Regions from separate parts of the Pseudomonas sp. NPDC087803 genome, predicted to be linked through region 2. Evidence: predicted binding sites of a transcription regulator. Region 2 holds the regulator's gene; each other region holds the start of a gene.
What was found. Region 2 encodes sigma-54, which starts transcription at its own class of promoters, with help from an activator protein. Its sites were predicted from a motif close to ANTGGCATNNANNTTGCTNT; they were not measured.
Positions count from the first base shown of each region.

Region 1: the regulator sigma-54 is predicted to act here: its motif matches at 3,038-3,057, upstream of glnA (glutamate--ammonia ligase).
Region 3: the regulator sigma-54 is predicted to act here: its motif matches at 2,331-2,350, upstream of ACIOUG_RS23170 (pilin).

Region 1 is NZ_JBIUVO010000082.1:26-4,696, reverse strand. It holds gene ACIOUG_RS24625 (DUF4124 domain-containing protein) at 125-742, opposite strand; gene ACIOUG_RS24620 (DUF4124 domain-containing protein) at 739-1,251, opposite strand; gene glnA (glutamate--ammonia ligase) at 1,537-2,943, opposite strand; partial or broken gene thiI (tRNA uracil 4-sulfurtransferase ThiI) at 3,272-4,671, shown strand, end outside.
Region 2 is NZ_JBIUVO010000053.1:13,380-18,050, reverse strand. It holds gene rapZ (RNase adapter RapZ) at 1-626, opposite strand, end outside; gene ptsN (PTS IIA-like nitrogen regulatory protein PtsN) at 629-1,093, opposite strand; gene hpf (ribosome hibernation-promoting factor, HPF/YfiA family) at 1,106-1,414, opposite strand; gene ACIOUG_RS21015 (RNA polymerase factor sigma-54) at 1,488-2,981, opposite strand; gene lptB (LPS export ABC transporter ATP-binding protein) at 3,257-3,982, opposite strand; gene lptA (lipopolysaccharide transport periplasmic protein LptA) at 3,982-4,527, opposite strand; gene lptC (LPS export ABC transporter periplasmic protein LptC) at 4,514-4,671, opposite strand, start outside.
Region 3 is NZ_JBIUVO010000068.1:13,557-18,227, forward strand. It holds gene ACIOUG_RS23155 (DUF748 domain-containing protein) at 1-659, shown strand, start outside; gene ACIOUG_RS23160 (DUF2845 domain-containing protein) at 659-955, shown strand; gene ACIOUG_RS23165 (BON domain-containing protein) at 1,187-1,543, opposite strand; gene ACIOUG_RS23170 (pilin) at 1,842-2,282, opposite strand; gene pilB (type IV-A pilus assembly ATPase PilB) at 2,511-4,211, shown strand; gene ACIOUG_RS23180 (type II secretion system F family protein) at 4,214-4,671, shown strand, end outside.

The DNA of each region.
Region 1 (4,671 bases), on a different contig from region 2:
GGCGTTTGACGCTCATTTGCGTGGCGCTCAATGCACGAGAACGGGAAGTTTCGAACCAAAATGGGTTGGGTTGTGGGTACGGTGCAGTCTTATGCACCAATATAGTGCGCAAAGCTGAACGGCGTTAGAAGAAACGCAGGAAGGGATTTTTTTCTTCGACGGGTTTGTCTTTCAACGGACATTCCGGGCGCACGCCGTAGTCTTCGCTGACGCAGGGTTTGATCTGGCGTTTCTGCGCCAGCGAGATGCGCAGCATGTGAAACGGCTGGTTGGCGGTGCGTTCGACGATGCGGTCGTCGGCATCGAGGATTTCCACCGACAGGTTATGGCTGCCCCGGTCGATATTGCTCAACGGGAACACCGGACTCGGGCCCGGCTCGCCAGTGGCGTGGCCGTCCAGCAGCAGGCGATAGCGATGGCCCTGCTGCAGGCCCGGTTCGCTGGTGACGCTGACGATCACCTCGCCGGCGCTGCTGCGAATGGTCGCGTCCGGCTCGGGGATCAGGATGCGCAGCATGTCGTAGTGGAACAGCGGTTGTTCCGCGACCTTTTTCACAGCGCTGAGCGGTGCTGCAGCCGTGGGGTTGGCCGACATGCGATTACTGGTCGCGATAGGTACGCGCTTGGCGTTGCCGCGTGGCTGGTCGGTGTAGACGCGATTGCCCTGCGCGTCGATATAGGTGAAGACCTCGGCGTGCACGGGCAGGGCGAACAGGCACAGGATCAGCCAGCACAGCCTCATGGCTTGTGCACCCGCTGCACGGTGAACACCACCGCCGGGCTCTGCTGGATGATCGCTTCGCCGTCGATCACCTGCACCGCGAGACGATGCTCGCCGCGATCGACATTCACCAGTTGCAGGATCGGCACGTTGCTCGGCTGGCCGTAAGGCGCGTCGTCCAATATCAGCCTTAACTGGTGCGGCGCCTGCAAACGCGGCTTGATCAGCACGTTGACGGTGAAGGTGCCGTTGTTGGCGCGCAGGGCTTCTTCGCTGGGCAGGCCGGTCAGTTCCAGCACTTCATAAGCGCTGCGCGCTACTGGGCGATTATCTGTGCTGGAGGCGGGTGGCGCGCTCGGTGCTTGCGGCTCGACGCTGTTGAGCGGCGGCAACTCCAGCGGCTGCGCCTTGACGCCGTCCGGCGAGTGATCGCTGTACACCGTGTTGCCGTTGGCGTCGGTGTACTTGTAGATCTGCGCGGCGGCGGGCAGGGCGATCAGCAACAGGATGTAGAGAAAGGTGCGCCCCATGAAATCGACCGGGAAAGAAAGCGATGGGGTGCAGCATAGGTCAGGTGTGGCGGTTGGCCCAACCCTGGATATATCCGCAAATCATTCAGGCGCTGCAATGCCCCTGTGGGAGCGGGCTTGCTCGCGAATGCGGTCGGTCATTGAAGATGATGGTGACTGACACGACGCCTTCGCGAGCAAGCCCGCTCCCACAGGGTCGTGCGGCGCCAACGAAATCCGGGCAATAAAAAAGGCCTCCCGAAGGAGGCCTCTTTTTGTCACGCCGCGTAGCGCGGCGCTACCGGATCAGCAGCTGTAGTACAGCTCATATTCCAGTGGGTGTACGAAGGTGCGGACCTTGATTTCTTCTTCGGATTTCAGCGCGATGTAAGCGTCGATGAAGTCGTCGGAGAACACGCCGCCCTTGGTCAGGAACGCACGGCCCTTGTCCAGTTCTTCCAGGGCTTCTTTCAGGCTGCCGCAAACTTGTGGGATCTCTTTCGCCTCTTCAGGCGGCAGGTCGTACAGGTTTTTGTCAGCGGCATCGCCTGGGTGGATCTTGTTCTGGATACCGTCCAGGCCGGCCATCAGCAGTGCTGCGAAAGCCAGGTACGGGTTGGCAGCCGGATCCGGGAAGCGTGCTTCGATACGACGGCCGCGTGGGCTGTTGACGTAAGGAATACGGATCGAGGCGGAACGGTTACGAGCCGAGTAGGCCAGCATCACCGGCGCTTCGAAACCTGGCACCAGACGCTTGTACGAGTTGGTGGCCGGGTTGGTGAAGCCGTTCAGGGCCTTACCGTGCTTGATGATACCGCCGATGAAGTACAGGGCGGTTTCGGACAGGCCGGCATAGCCTTCACCAGCGAAGGTGTTCTTGCCATCTTTGGCGATGGACATGTGTACGTGCATGCCCGAGCCGTTGTCGCCGTACAGTGGCTTCGGCATGAAGGTCGCGGTGCGGCCGTAAGCGTCGGCTACGTTGTGCACAACGTATTTCAGCGTCTGAACTTCGTCAGCTTTCTTCACCAGGGTGTTGAACTTGACACCGATTTCGTTCTGACCGGCAGTCGCCACTTCGTGGTGGTGAACTTCAACGGTCTGGCCCATCTCTTCCAGTGCGTTGCACATGGCAGTACGGATTTCGTGGTCGTGGTCGAACGGCGGAACCGGGAAGTAGCCGCCTTTGATACCTGGACGGTGGCCTTTGTTGCCGCCTTCGATGTCCTGGTCGGACATCCACGAGCCTTGTTCGGAGTAGATCTTGAACATCGAACCGGAGATGTCGGACTTGAATTTCACTTCGTCGAAGATGAAGAATTCTGGTTCTGGACCGGCGAAGACGGTGTCACCGATACCGGTGGTCTTCAGGTATTCCTCGGCACGGTGAGCGATGGCGCGCGGGTCGCGATCGTAACCTTGCATGGTCGAAGGTTCGATGATGTCGCAAACCAGGATCAGGGTTGCGTCTTCGGTGAACGGGTCGAGAACGGCAGTGTCGTCGTCCGGCAGCAGGATCATGTCGGAGGCTTCGATGCCTTTCCAGCCAGCGATGGAGGAACCGTCGAACATCTTGCCGACTTCGAAGAAGTCGTCTTCCAGCGCATCGCGAGCCGGCATGGTCACGTGGTGCTGAGTGCCTTTGGTGTCCGTGAAGCGCAGATCAATCCACTTGACGTCATGATCTTTGATGAGTTGAACCGACTTCGACATAGTGTCCTCCGGGTGGCTTAGGGCTTGGTAGTGGATGCCCTTAATATGGGTGATGCCGGCGCAGATACTCTGCCAAGGCAACCTGCCTCACAAGGGAGCAAATTGCATGCCAGTGCCCCAGCATGGGTTTTTTGCCCCAAATTCACGCTTGCAGCACTGCAAAGCGCCATAAAGGCGAAAATCTCGCCCCTTAATGTAGCGCCTGAAAACGAAAATGACCCGTTTTGGTGCAAGTGAAACCTTCTGCATATTAACTGGTTAAACCTTGAGCAATTTCCGCTATAATCCGCGCCCCCCTTTTTCGGCTGGCCCTGCGCGCGCTGTTTTCATGAAACTAATCGTAAAAGTCTTCCCCGAGATCACCATCAAAAGCCGCCCTGTCCGGATGCGTTTCATCCGCCAGCTGGCCAAGAACATCCGCGCCGTGCTCCGCGATCTGGACCCGGCCGTGGTGGTGAACGGTGTGTGGGACAATCTCGAGCTGGAAACCCGCGTTACCGACCCCAAAGCCTTGAAAGAGATGGGTGAGCGCCTGGTGTGCACCCCGGGCGTCGCGCACTTTCTGCAGATCGACGAGTACCCGCTGGGCGACTTCGACGACATCACCGAGAAGTGCAAACAGCACTACGGCGATGTGCTGGCCGGGAAGATTTTCTCGGTGCGCTGCAAGCGTGCAGGCAAGCACCCGTTCAGCTCGATGGATGTCGAAAAATACGTCGGCAGCAAGCTGCGTCGTGAGTGCGGTGCGGCCGGAATCGACCTCAAAGACCCGCAAATCGAAGTTCGCATCGAAGTTCGCGACCAACGGTTGTTTGTCATCCACAGCCAGCACAACGGCATCGGCGGTTACCCGCTCGGTGCCCTGGAGCAGACGCTGGTATTGATGTCCGGCGGCTTTGACTCGACGGTTGCCGCCTACCAGATCATGCGTCGCGGCCTGATGGCGCATTTCTGCTTCTTCAATCTGGGCGGGCGTGCCCACGAATTGGGCGTGATGGAAGTCGCGCATTTCATCTGGAAGAAGTACGGCAGCTCGCAACGCGTGCTATTTGTCAGTGTTCCGTTCGAAGAAGTGTTGGGCGAAATTCTCGGCAAAGTCGATAACAGTCATATGGGCGTCGTATTGAAGCGTATGATGTTGCGCGCATCGTCGGCCATCGCCGACCGGCTGCACATCGACGCGCTGGTCACCGGCGAAGCGATTTCCCAGGTATCGAGCCAGACGCTGCCGAACCTGTCGGTGATCGACTGTGTGACCGACAAGCTGGTCCTGCGCCCACTGATCGTTGCGCACAAGCAGGACATCATCGACACGGCCAACGAGATCGGCACCGCCGATTTCGCCCGGCACATGCCGGAGTACTGCGGGGTCATCTCGGTCAATCCGAAGACCGCCGCCAAGCGCCACCGTGTTGAGCACGAAGAGAAAGAATTCGACATGGCGGTCCTCGAGCGTGCGCTCGAAAACGCCAAACTGGTGCCGATCGATCGAGTGATCGACGAATTGGGCCAGGATTTGCAGATCGAAGAAGTCGGCGAAGCGCTGGCCGGTCAGATCGTTATCGACATCCGTCATCCGGATGCGGCCGAGGATGACCCGCTGGAACTCGCCGGCATAGAAGTACAGACGATGCCGTTCTACGCAGTGAACGCTCGTTTCAAGGAGCTGGATCCGACTCGCCAGTACCTGCTGTATTGCGACAAAGGCGTGATGAGTCGCCTGCATGC
Region 2 (4,671 bases):
GGTGCATCGAGACCGGATTGCGCGCGCAATTCTGGCTTCCAATACGGGTTCGGCAGGCAGCGCACGTCGAACACCAGGTCCGCATCCACCGGCATGCCGCGCTTGAAACCGAACGACTCGACCAGAAACGCGGTACCCGGCTCCGGCTGATTCAGCAGGCGCAGCTTGATGGTGTCGCGCAACTGGTACAGGTTCAGATTGGTGGTGTTGACCTTGAGGTCGGCCAGGTCGGCAATCGGGCCGAGCAGGGCGGTCTCGTCGTTGATCGCTTCGGCCAACGAACGATTGGCGGTGCTCAGCGGGTGGCGACGACGGGTTTCCGAGAAGCGTTTAAGCAGGGTTTCTTCGTCGGCATCCAGATACAACACATCACATTGGATGTGCCGGCTGCGGACTTCTTCCAGCAATTCGGGGAAACGCGACAGGTGGCTCGGCAAATTACGCGCGTCGATCGATACGGCGACCAGCGGCTGGGCCAGTTCGGTATGAACCAGAGCGCGCTCAGCCAGTTCCGGCAGCAAGCCGGCGGGCAGGTTGTCGATGCAGTAGTAACCGTTGTCCTCAAGGACATCCAGGGCAGTACTTTTACCCGAGCCGGAACGGCCGCTGACAATGATCAAGCGCATGATTAGTGACCGTTCTGCTCGCTCAGGACGACCTGATACAAGGCTTCATTGCTCGGTGCGCTGCGCAGTTTTTCGCGCACTTCCTTGCGATCGAGCATGCTGGCGATCTGGCGCAGTAATTCCAGGTGTGCATCGGTGGCAGCTTCCGGGACCAGCAGGACAAACAGCAGGTCAACCGGCGCGCCGTCGATGGCATCGAAATCGATGGGGGCATCAAGGTGCAGCAAGGCGCTGACAGGCTCGGTGCAACCTTTGAGGCGACAGTGGGGAATGGCGATGCCGTTGCCGAAACCGGTGGAACCGAGTTTCTCACGGGCGATCAGCGCCTCGAAGACATCTTGCATCTCCAGATCCGGCACTTCGCGGGCGATCAGGTTGGCAATCTGTTCGAGGGCTTTCTTTTTACTGCCGCCCGGCACGTTCACCAAGGAACGGCCGGGGGTCAGGATACTTTCAAGTCGGATCATGGGTTGGGGGTGTTAACGACCTGTCGCGCCCTGGAGGAGGCTCTGGGTCTTTTCCTTATGCTTTTTGAGTTGGCGATCCAGCTTGTCGGTCAGTGCGTCGATCGCAGCGTACATGTCGGTATCTTCTGCGTTGGCGACCACTTCGCTGCCGGGTATATGCAAGGTGGCTTCGATTTTCTGCTTCAGCTTTTCGACGCACATCGTGACCTGCACGTTGGTGATCTTGTCGAAATGGCGCTCCAGTCGTTGGAGTTTTTCCTCGATATAGGAACGCAGAGGTTGGGTCACTTCCAGTTGGTGTCCACTGATGTTGACTTGCATACAGCTTCTCCTTCGTTGCCAGTGCATAAAGCGGCAGGCCGAAGAGCCTGCCACTGGAACGCTGTAACGTGGCTTACATCAACCGCTTGCGTTCGCTCGAAGGCGCGATCCCGAGGGATTCACGGTACTTGGCGACGGTGCGGCGAGCCACCTGAATGCCTTGTGCCTCCAGTAAACCAGCGATCTTGCTGTCACTCAACGGCTTTTTCTGATTTTCCGCCGCAACCAGTTTCTTGATGATCGCGCGGATCGCCGTGGACGAGCATTCGCCGCCTTCCGAGGTGCTGACGTGGCTGGAGAAAAAGTATTTCAGTTCATAAATGCCCCGCGGGGTATGCATGAATTTCTGCGTGGTAACCCGGGAAATCGTCGATTCGTGCATGCCGACCGCTTCCGCGATGTCGTGCAGGACCAACGGCTTCATGGCTTCGTCGCCGTATTCCAGGAAGCCGCGTTGATGCTCGACGATCTGGGTGGCGACTTTCATCAGGGTTTCGTTGCGGCTTTGCAGGCTCTTGATGAACCAGCGCGCTTCCTGCAACTGATTGCGCATGAAGGTGTTATCGGCGCTGGTGTCGGCGCGACGGACGAAACCGGCGTACTGCGCGTTGACCCGCAGACGTGGCACCGACTCCTGATTCAGCTCGACCAGCCAGCGTTCGTTGTCCTTGCGCACAATGACGTCAGGCACCACGTACTCGGCTTCGGTCGATTCGATCTGTGAACCCGGGCGCGGATTGAGGCTCTGCACCAGCTCGATGACCTGACGCAGCTCGTCTTCCTTGAGCTTCATGCGCCGCATCAACTGGCTGTAGTCGCGGCTGCCGAGCAAGTCGATGTAATCGCTGACCAGACGCTTGGCTTCGTTGAGCCACGGGGTCTTGGCCGGGAGCTGGCGCAGTTGCAGCAGCAGGCATTCGCCGAGGTTGCGGGCGCCGATGCCAGCCGGTTCAAACTGCTGGATGCGGTGCAGGACGGCTTCGATCTCGTCCAGCTCGATGTCGAGCTCCGGATCAAAGGCGTCGAGAATTTCTTCGAGGGTTTCGTCGAGGTAGCCCTGATTGTTGATGCAGTCGATCAGGGTCACGGCGATCAGGCGGTCGGTGTCGGACATCGGCGCCAGGTTCAATTGCCACAGCAAATGGCTTTGCAGGCTTTCTCCGGCGGAGGTGCGGGTGGTGAAGTCCCACTCGTCATCATCGCTGCTGGGCAGGCTGCTGGCGCTGGTCTGGTAGACGTCTTCCCAGGCGGTATCGACCGGCAGCTCGTTGGGAATGCGCTCGTTCCATTCGCCTTCCTCCAGGTTGTCCACCGTCGGGGCGGTTTCCTGATAGGAGGGTTCCTGAATATCGGTGTTGGGTTTTTGTTCGACGTTGTCGGCCAAAGGATCGGAGTTGTCGAAGTCGTCGCCTTCTTCCTGGCGTTCGAGCATCGGATTGGATTCCAGGGCCTCCTGGATTTCCTGTTGCAGGTCCAGGGTCGACAATTGGAGCAGACGGATGGCCTGTTGCAGCTGCGGTGTCATCGTCAGCTGCTGGCCCATTCTCAAGACTAGCGATGGTTTCATGGCAGGGGCTTAACACCTTATTCGCCGGCGCGCATGCGCCATCCACTACAGGGCGCCGGAGCGCCAAACTTAAGCAAATTATATGCCTGAAACTGAAGTGTTTGCCTAGAGCGCTGTAACAATAAAAAGATAGAAAACTTTATTGACGCGTTGCTCAGGCGAGCGGTGAACACCTTTGAAGCGACGTGTTTGCCTGGAGCGCTGTAACAATTAAAGCGTATTGAATCCTGCTTGAATCGATACAGCGCCCGGGCGGCTCACCGGGCACTATTCGCTTAGAGGCGGAATTCGTGGCCCAGGTACACTTCCTTCACCAGATCGTTGGCGAGGATGGTCTCGGCGTCACCTTCGGCGATCAGTTGACCGTCGTTGACGATGTAGGCGGTCTCGCAGATATCCAGGGTCTCACGCACGTTGTGGTCGGTGATCAGCACACCGATCCCCTTGGCCTTGAGGTGGTGGATGATCTGCTTGATGTCACCGACCGAGATCGGGTCGACACCGGCGAACGGTTCGTCGAGCAGGATGAATTTCGGTGCGGTCGCCAGCGCGCGGGCGATTTCCACCCGGCGGCGTTCACCACCGGACAGGCTCATGCCGAGGTTGTCGCGGATGTGGCTGATGTGGAATTCCTGCAGCAGGCTTTCCAGTTCCTTGCGACGACCGGCCTTGTCGAGTTCCGCGCGGGTTTCGAGGATGGCCATGATGTTGTCGGCCACCGACAGTTTGCGGAAGATCGACGCTTCTTGCGGCAGATAGCCGATACCGGCCTTGGCGCGACCGTGCATCGGCTGGTGGCTGACGTCCAGATCATCGATCAGCACGCGGCCCTGATCGGCCTGTACCAGGCCGACGATCATGTAGAAGCAGGTGGTCTTGCCGGCACCGTTCGGGCCGAGCAGGCCAACGATCTGGCCGCTGTCGATCGACAGGCTGACGTCGCGCACAACCTGGCGGCTTTTATAGGCCTTGGCCAGGTGCTGAGCTTTCAGAGTTGCCATTACTGGGTTTTCTCGTCGGTTTTCTTCTTCGGCTGGATCACCATGTCGATGCGCGGACGCGCCTCGGTGACTTTGCTGCCGGTAGCGCGGCCGGCGCTGGCCAGTTTTTTCACCGTGTCGTAGACGATTTTCTCGCCCTGGGTGGTGTTGTTGTCCTTGTCGACAACCTTGGCCTTGTCGATCAGCACGACGCGGTTTTGCGCGGCGTGGTACTGGATCGTCACGCCCCAGCCCTGTACAGGCTTGGTGTCACCCTGGGTTTGCAGTTGCTCGAAGTAGGCAAGGTTGCCCACCGAGGTCACCACGTCGATATCACCGGTCGGGGTACGGGTAATGGTCACCGTATTGCCCTTAACGATCATCGAACCCTGGGTGATGATCACATCACCTTTATAGGTGGCGATGCCGTTCTTGTCGTCCAGTTGGGCGTCGTCGGCCTGAATGCGGATAGGTTGCTGCTGATCGTTCGGCAGAGCCCAGGCGCTCACGCTTCCCAGTGCTGCGCCCAGACTGAGCAAAATAGGGAGGGTTTTAACGAGCCTCATACTGTCCTCTTACGTTCGATTGCAGGTGTATCCTGCTTTCCTTCAAATACGCCTTCATTCCCACGCCAGTCGATACACCGCCAGCGCCGTCGATTCTAACGGGTTGCTCGGTCTGCGCATATTGCTGCTGAGGGAACACTGTCA
Region 3 (4,671 bases), on a different contig from region 2:
TTGTCTGGCAGACCCTGCGCAACCTGATCGTCAAAGCCGCAGCCGCGCCGTTCAAGCTGATTGGCGGCCTGATCAGCGGCGGCGGTTCCGAAGACCTCGGTACCGTGTCCTTTGCTCCAGGTTCGAGCGACCTGAGCAAGGACGCCGAGTCGGCGCTGGACAAACTGTCCAAGGCCCTCAAGGAACGTCCGGCCCTGCGTCTGGAAATCGAAGGCACCGCCGCGCAAAGCAGCGACGGTCCGTTGATTGCCGAACAGCGTCTGGAGCGCGAATACCAGTACAACTACTACAAGATGCTCCAGCGCCGAGGCGACAAGGTCCCGGCTCAGGCTTCCCTGCTGCAAGTACCGGACAGCGAGAAAGGGCCGCTGCTCGAAGGCATCTACCGCACCCGCCTGAAAACCCAGCCACCGGCCGAATGGAAGGATTTGGGCAAGGAAGAACGCACGGCGAAAATGCGTGACGGCGTGATCAAGTTCTGGAGTTCCAGCGATGTGCTGCTGCGGCAGTTGGGTCAGGAACGTGCCAGCAGTATCAAGGACTATCTGGTCGACAAAGGTCAGTTGGCGGATGACCGGGTGTACTTCATTGACGCCAATCTCGGCCAGGCCGAAAGCGATGGCCGGGTCGTGACGCAAATGCACCTGGACGCCGAATGATGAACCACAAGTGGCTGGTTGCACTGACGCTGCTGTTCGCCGCCAGCCCTGCGCTGGCCTCCGACACGCTGCGCTGTGGCAGCCAACTGGTCAGTCTCGGCGACCGCGTCAGCGAAGTGCTGCAGAAGTGCGGCGAACCGGTCAGCCGCGATGCCCTCGGCTACAAGCGCAGCGCCAATCGCCGTGAAGAGTTTCAGGTGGAGGAATGGACTTACGGCCCGAGCAACGGCATGTATCAATACCTGCGCTTTGAAGGCAACCGCCTGCGGCAGATCAACAGCAAACGCGGTAACTGAAAGATCAAAAGATCGCAGCCTGCGGCAGCTCCTACAGGACAATGCATTCCACTGTAGGAGCTGCCGAAGGCTGCGATCTTTTGCTTTGAAATAGAACAGGCCCCGACACAAGTGCCGGGGCCCGTAATGGTCACATCCGTGTGACCGTTCGCATGAACTCTAAAGTTGCGGCAGACGTATTGCTCGGCCCGTCTGTCGCGCCTTCTCCCGGTCCAGGCGAGAAGTCATGCCTTACTCGGCTTTCAGGCCGTCAGCGGAGACCGCTTTGACGCCTTTGATTTTCTTGGTGATGTTCACAGCGGTGGTTTTCTGAGCCTCGGTGATGGCTACAGTCGACGACAGCGATACGACACCTTTGTTGGTTTCGACTTTGATATCAGTGCCTGGAATGCCTTTTTCGGTTACCAGGTCGCTTTTCACTTTGGTAGTGATCCAGGTATCGGAAGTAGTTTCTTTAGCCTTGGTCATTTCACCAGCAGCCAGAGTCATTGGAGCCTGAGTAGCCTGGGTGGATTGTGCGAAAGCACCGGAAGCCATGGTCAGGGTCAGCGCGGTAGCAGCAGCGGCAGTGATAGCGAACTTCTTCATACGAGTAACTCCTGTTTTTCTGGAAAGTCTGCTGGTTGTCTTGTCAGCAGGGTTACTGGGTATGTTGCGAAGGCTGTGCCAACTTTTCGAAAGACAATAAATCGTTATAAATCAATAAGTTACGAATTAGGCAAATTTTCGAAATCATGCAATTTGCATGACACGTGCATTATCGACATGCAAGTTGCGGCTTTTCCGAAAGTTCTTAACACGCTGAAATTATTGAAGCTTTTTCCAGCGCCAAAAGACAAAAAAATGCCCCGCAACGCGGGGCATCCGGTGACGCTTGTCGAGTCAATCAGGCACCGCTGCCTGGGCAACCCTTAGGCGCGTAGTCGGCGTTCACCGTCGAAGCGCAGCTCCAGACACCCGCCGCCGAGCCGGTCCCCGAAGAACGAGTCAACGTGATGGTTTTGCCCAGCACTGGAGCCGGGGCGTTGGCCAAGGTGCAGACGATGGTCCCCGCGCCAGTCGACGCCGTGCCGGACGCGGTGACGGTGCCGCAATTGGTCGTAGCAAACGACGCGCTACCTGCCACCAGCGTCAGCGTCGGGTCCGTACCTTGATTAATGGTGTCCTCGAAAGGCACTTTTAGCGCGCTGATTTCCGCCAGCCCGGCAGTGACTTTCGAACGTGCCTGATACTTGGTGTACTGCGGCAGGGCGATGGTCGCCAGAATGCCGATGATCGCCACCACGATCAGCAGCTCGATCAGAGTGAAACCTTTTTGGTTGTTCATAGACAGGCTCTCCATGCATGAGTCGGAATCTCATGATCTGCAAAGAGCGCAGCATAGCTCATGCCAACCGCTTACAGACCCCGCACGCTGGGCATAAAGGCGCCGTATCGCGCTTTCCTACAACCGCTAACCGCACTATCTGACACTTTTTGTCACCTGCACCGGGCGTGTTTGGCGCTGTCACTTGACTAGGCTATAAGTCATGAACTGTCAGCATCCGGAATCCCCATGAATGACATCGCTCTGAGCGGGCTGGCCAAGCAATTGGTACAGGCCGAACTGCTTACGGAAAAAAGTGCCCAGCAGGCCTGGCAACAGGCGCAGCGCAATCGCCTGTCGCTGGTCAGCTACCTGGTGCAGAACAAACTGGTGAAGAGCTCACAAGTGGCCGAGATCGCTTCCGAGCATTTCGGCATGGCCTTCATGGACCTCAATTGCCTCGACAAGGAAACCCAGCCCAAAGGCCTGGTCAGCGAAAAACTGGTGCGCCAGCACCACGCCCTGCCCTTGTGGCGCCGTGGCAACAAACTGTTCGTGGGCATTTCCGACCCGAGCAATCATCAAGCGATCAATGACATTCAGTTCAGCACCGGGTTGAGCACCGAAGCGATTCTGGTGGAGGACGACAAGCTCACCGAGGCCATCGAGAAATTCTTCGACACCCACGCCAGCGGCCTCGAAGAGATGGCCGACGTCGATCTCGACGGCGTGGATGTCGAGTCCGTCGACGACAGCCGCCAGGACGCCATCGGCGGACTCGACGCCGATGACGCACCGGTCGTGCGTTTCGTGCACAAGATGCTGCTCGACGCGATCAAAAGCGGCTCCTCCGACCTGCACTTCGAACCCTACGAAAAAAACTTTCGGGTGCGGGTGCGTACCGACGGAATTCTGCGCGAAGTGGCCAAACCGCCGATCCAGTTGGCCGGGCGAATCGCCGCCCGCCTGAAAGTCATGGCCAGCCTGGATATCTCGGAGCGCCGCAAACCCCAGGACGGGCGGATCAAGATGCGCCTGTCGAAGAGCAAGTCGATCGACTTCCGGGTCAACACCTTGCCGACCCTGTGGGGCGAAAAAGTGGTGATCCGGATTCTCGATCCGTCCAGCGCGCAGATCGGCATCGACGCACTGGGTTACGAGCCGGCGCAGAAAGAGCTGTACATGGCGGCGCTCAAGCAGCCGCAGGGCATGATTCTGGTCACCGGTCCTACCGGCTCGGGGAAAACCGTGTCGCTGTACACCGGCCTGAATATCCTCAACACCGTCGACATCAATATTTCCACCGCCGAAGACCCGGTGGAAATCAACATGGAAGGCATCAACCAGGTCAACGTCAATCCGAAACAGGGGCTGGATTTTGCCCAGGCCCTGCGTTCGTTTCTGCGTCAGGACCCGGACGTGATCATGGTCGGCGAAATCCGCGACCTGGAAACCGCCGAGATCGCGATCAAGGCTGCGCAGACCGGTCACCTGGTGCTGTCCACGCTGCACACCAACAGCGCCGCCGAAACCCTGACCCGCCTGCACAACATGGGCATTCCCGGGTTCAACATCGCCACCTCGGTCAGCCTGATCATCGCCCAGCGCCTGGCGCGCAAGCTGTGCAGCCACTGCAAGAAACCGATCGAGATCCCCCGCGAAACGCTGATCAAGGAAGGCTTCCCGCCGGAACAGATCGGCAGTTTCACGATCTATGAGCCGGTCGGTTGCGACCTGTGCAACGGCGGCTACAAGGGACGCGTGGGGATTTACGAAGTGGTGAAAAACACCCCGGACCTGCAACGGCTGATCATGGCCGAAGGCAATTCGCTGGAAATCGACAGCCAGATGCGTCGCGACGGCTTCGACGACCTGCGCACCTCGGGCCTGCACAAGGCCATGCAAGGCATCACCAGCCTGGAAGAAATCAACCGGGTCACCAAGGACTGAACATGGCGGTCAAGGCAGCGAAAATCAGCATCTACGCCTGGGAAGGCACGGATCGCAAAGGCAGCAAGGTCACGGGCGAGTTGAGCGGGCAGAACCCCGCGCTGATCAAGGCCCAGCTACGCAAACAAGGGATCAACCCGGGCAAGGTGCGCAAGAAATCCACCTCCCTGCTCAGCCTCGGCAAACGCATCAAGGCCCAGGACATCGCCCTGTTCACGCGGCAGATGGCAACCATGATGAAGGCCGGCGTACCGCTGTTGCAGTCGTTCGACATCATCGGCGAAGGCTTCGACAATCCGGCGATGCGCAAACTGGTGGACGAGGTGAAGCAAGAAGTTGCCGCCGGCAACAGCTTCGCCGCGGCCCTGCGCAAAAAGCCGCAGTATTTCGATGAGCTGTATTGCAACCTGGTGGATGCCGGCGAGCAATCCGGCGCCCTCGATACGTTGCTCGAACGGGT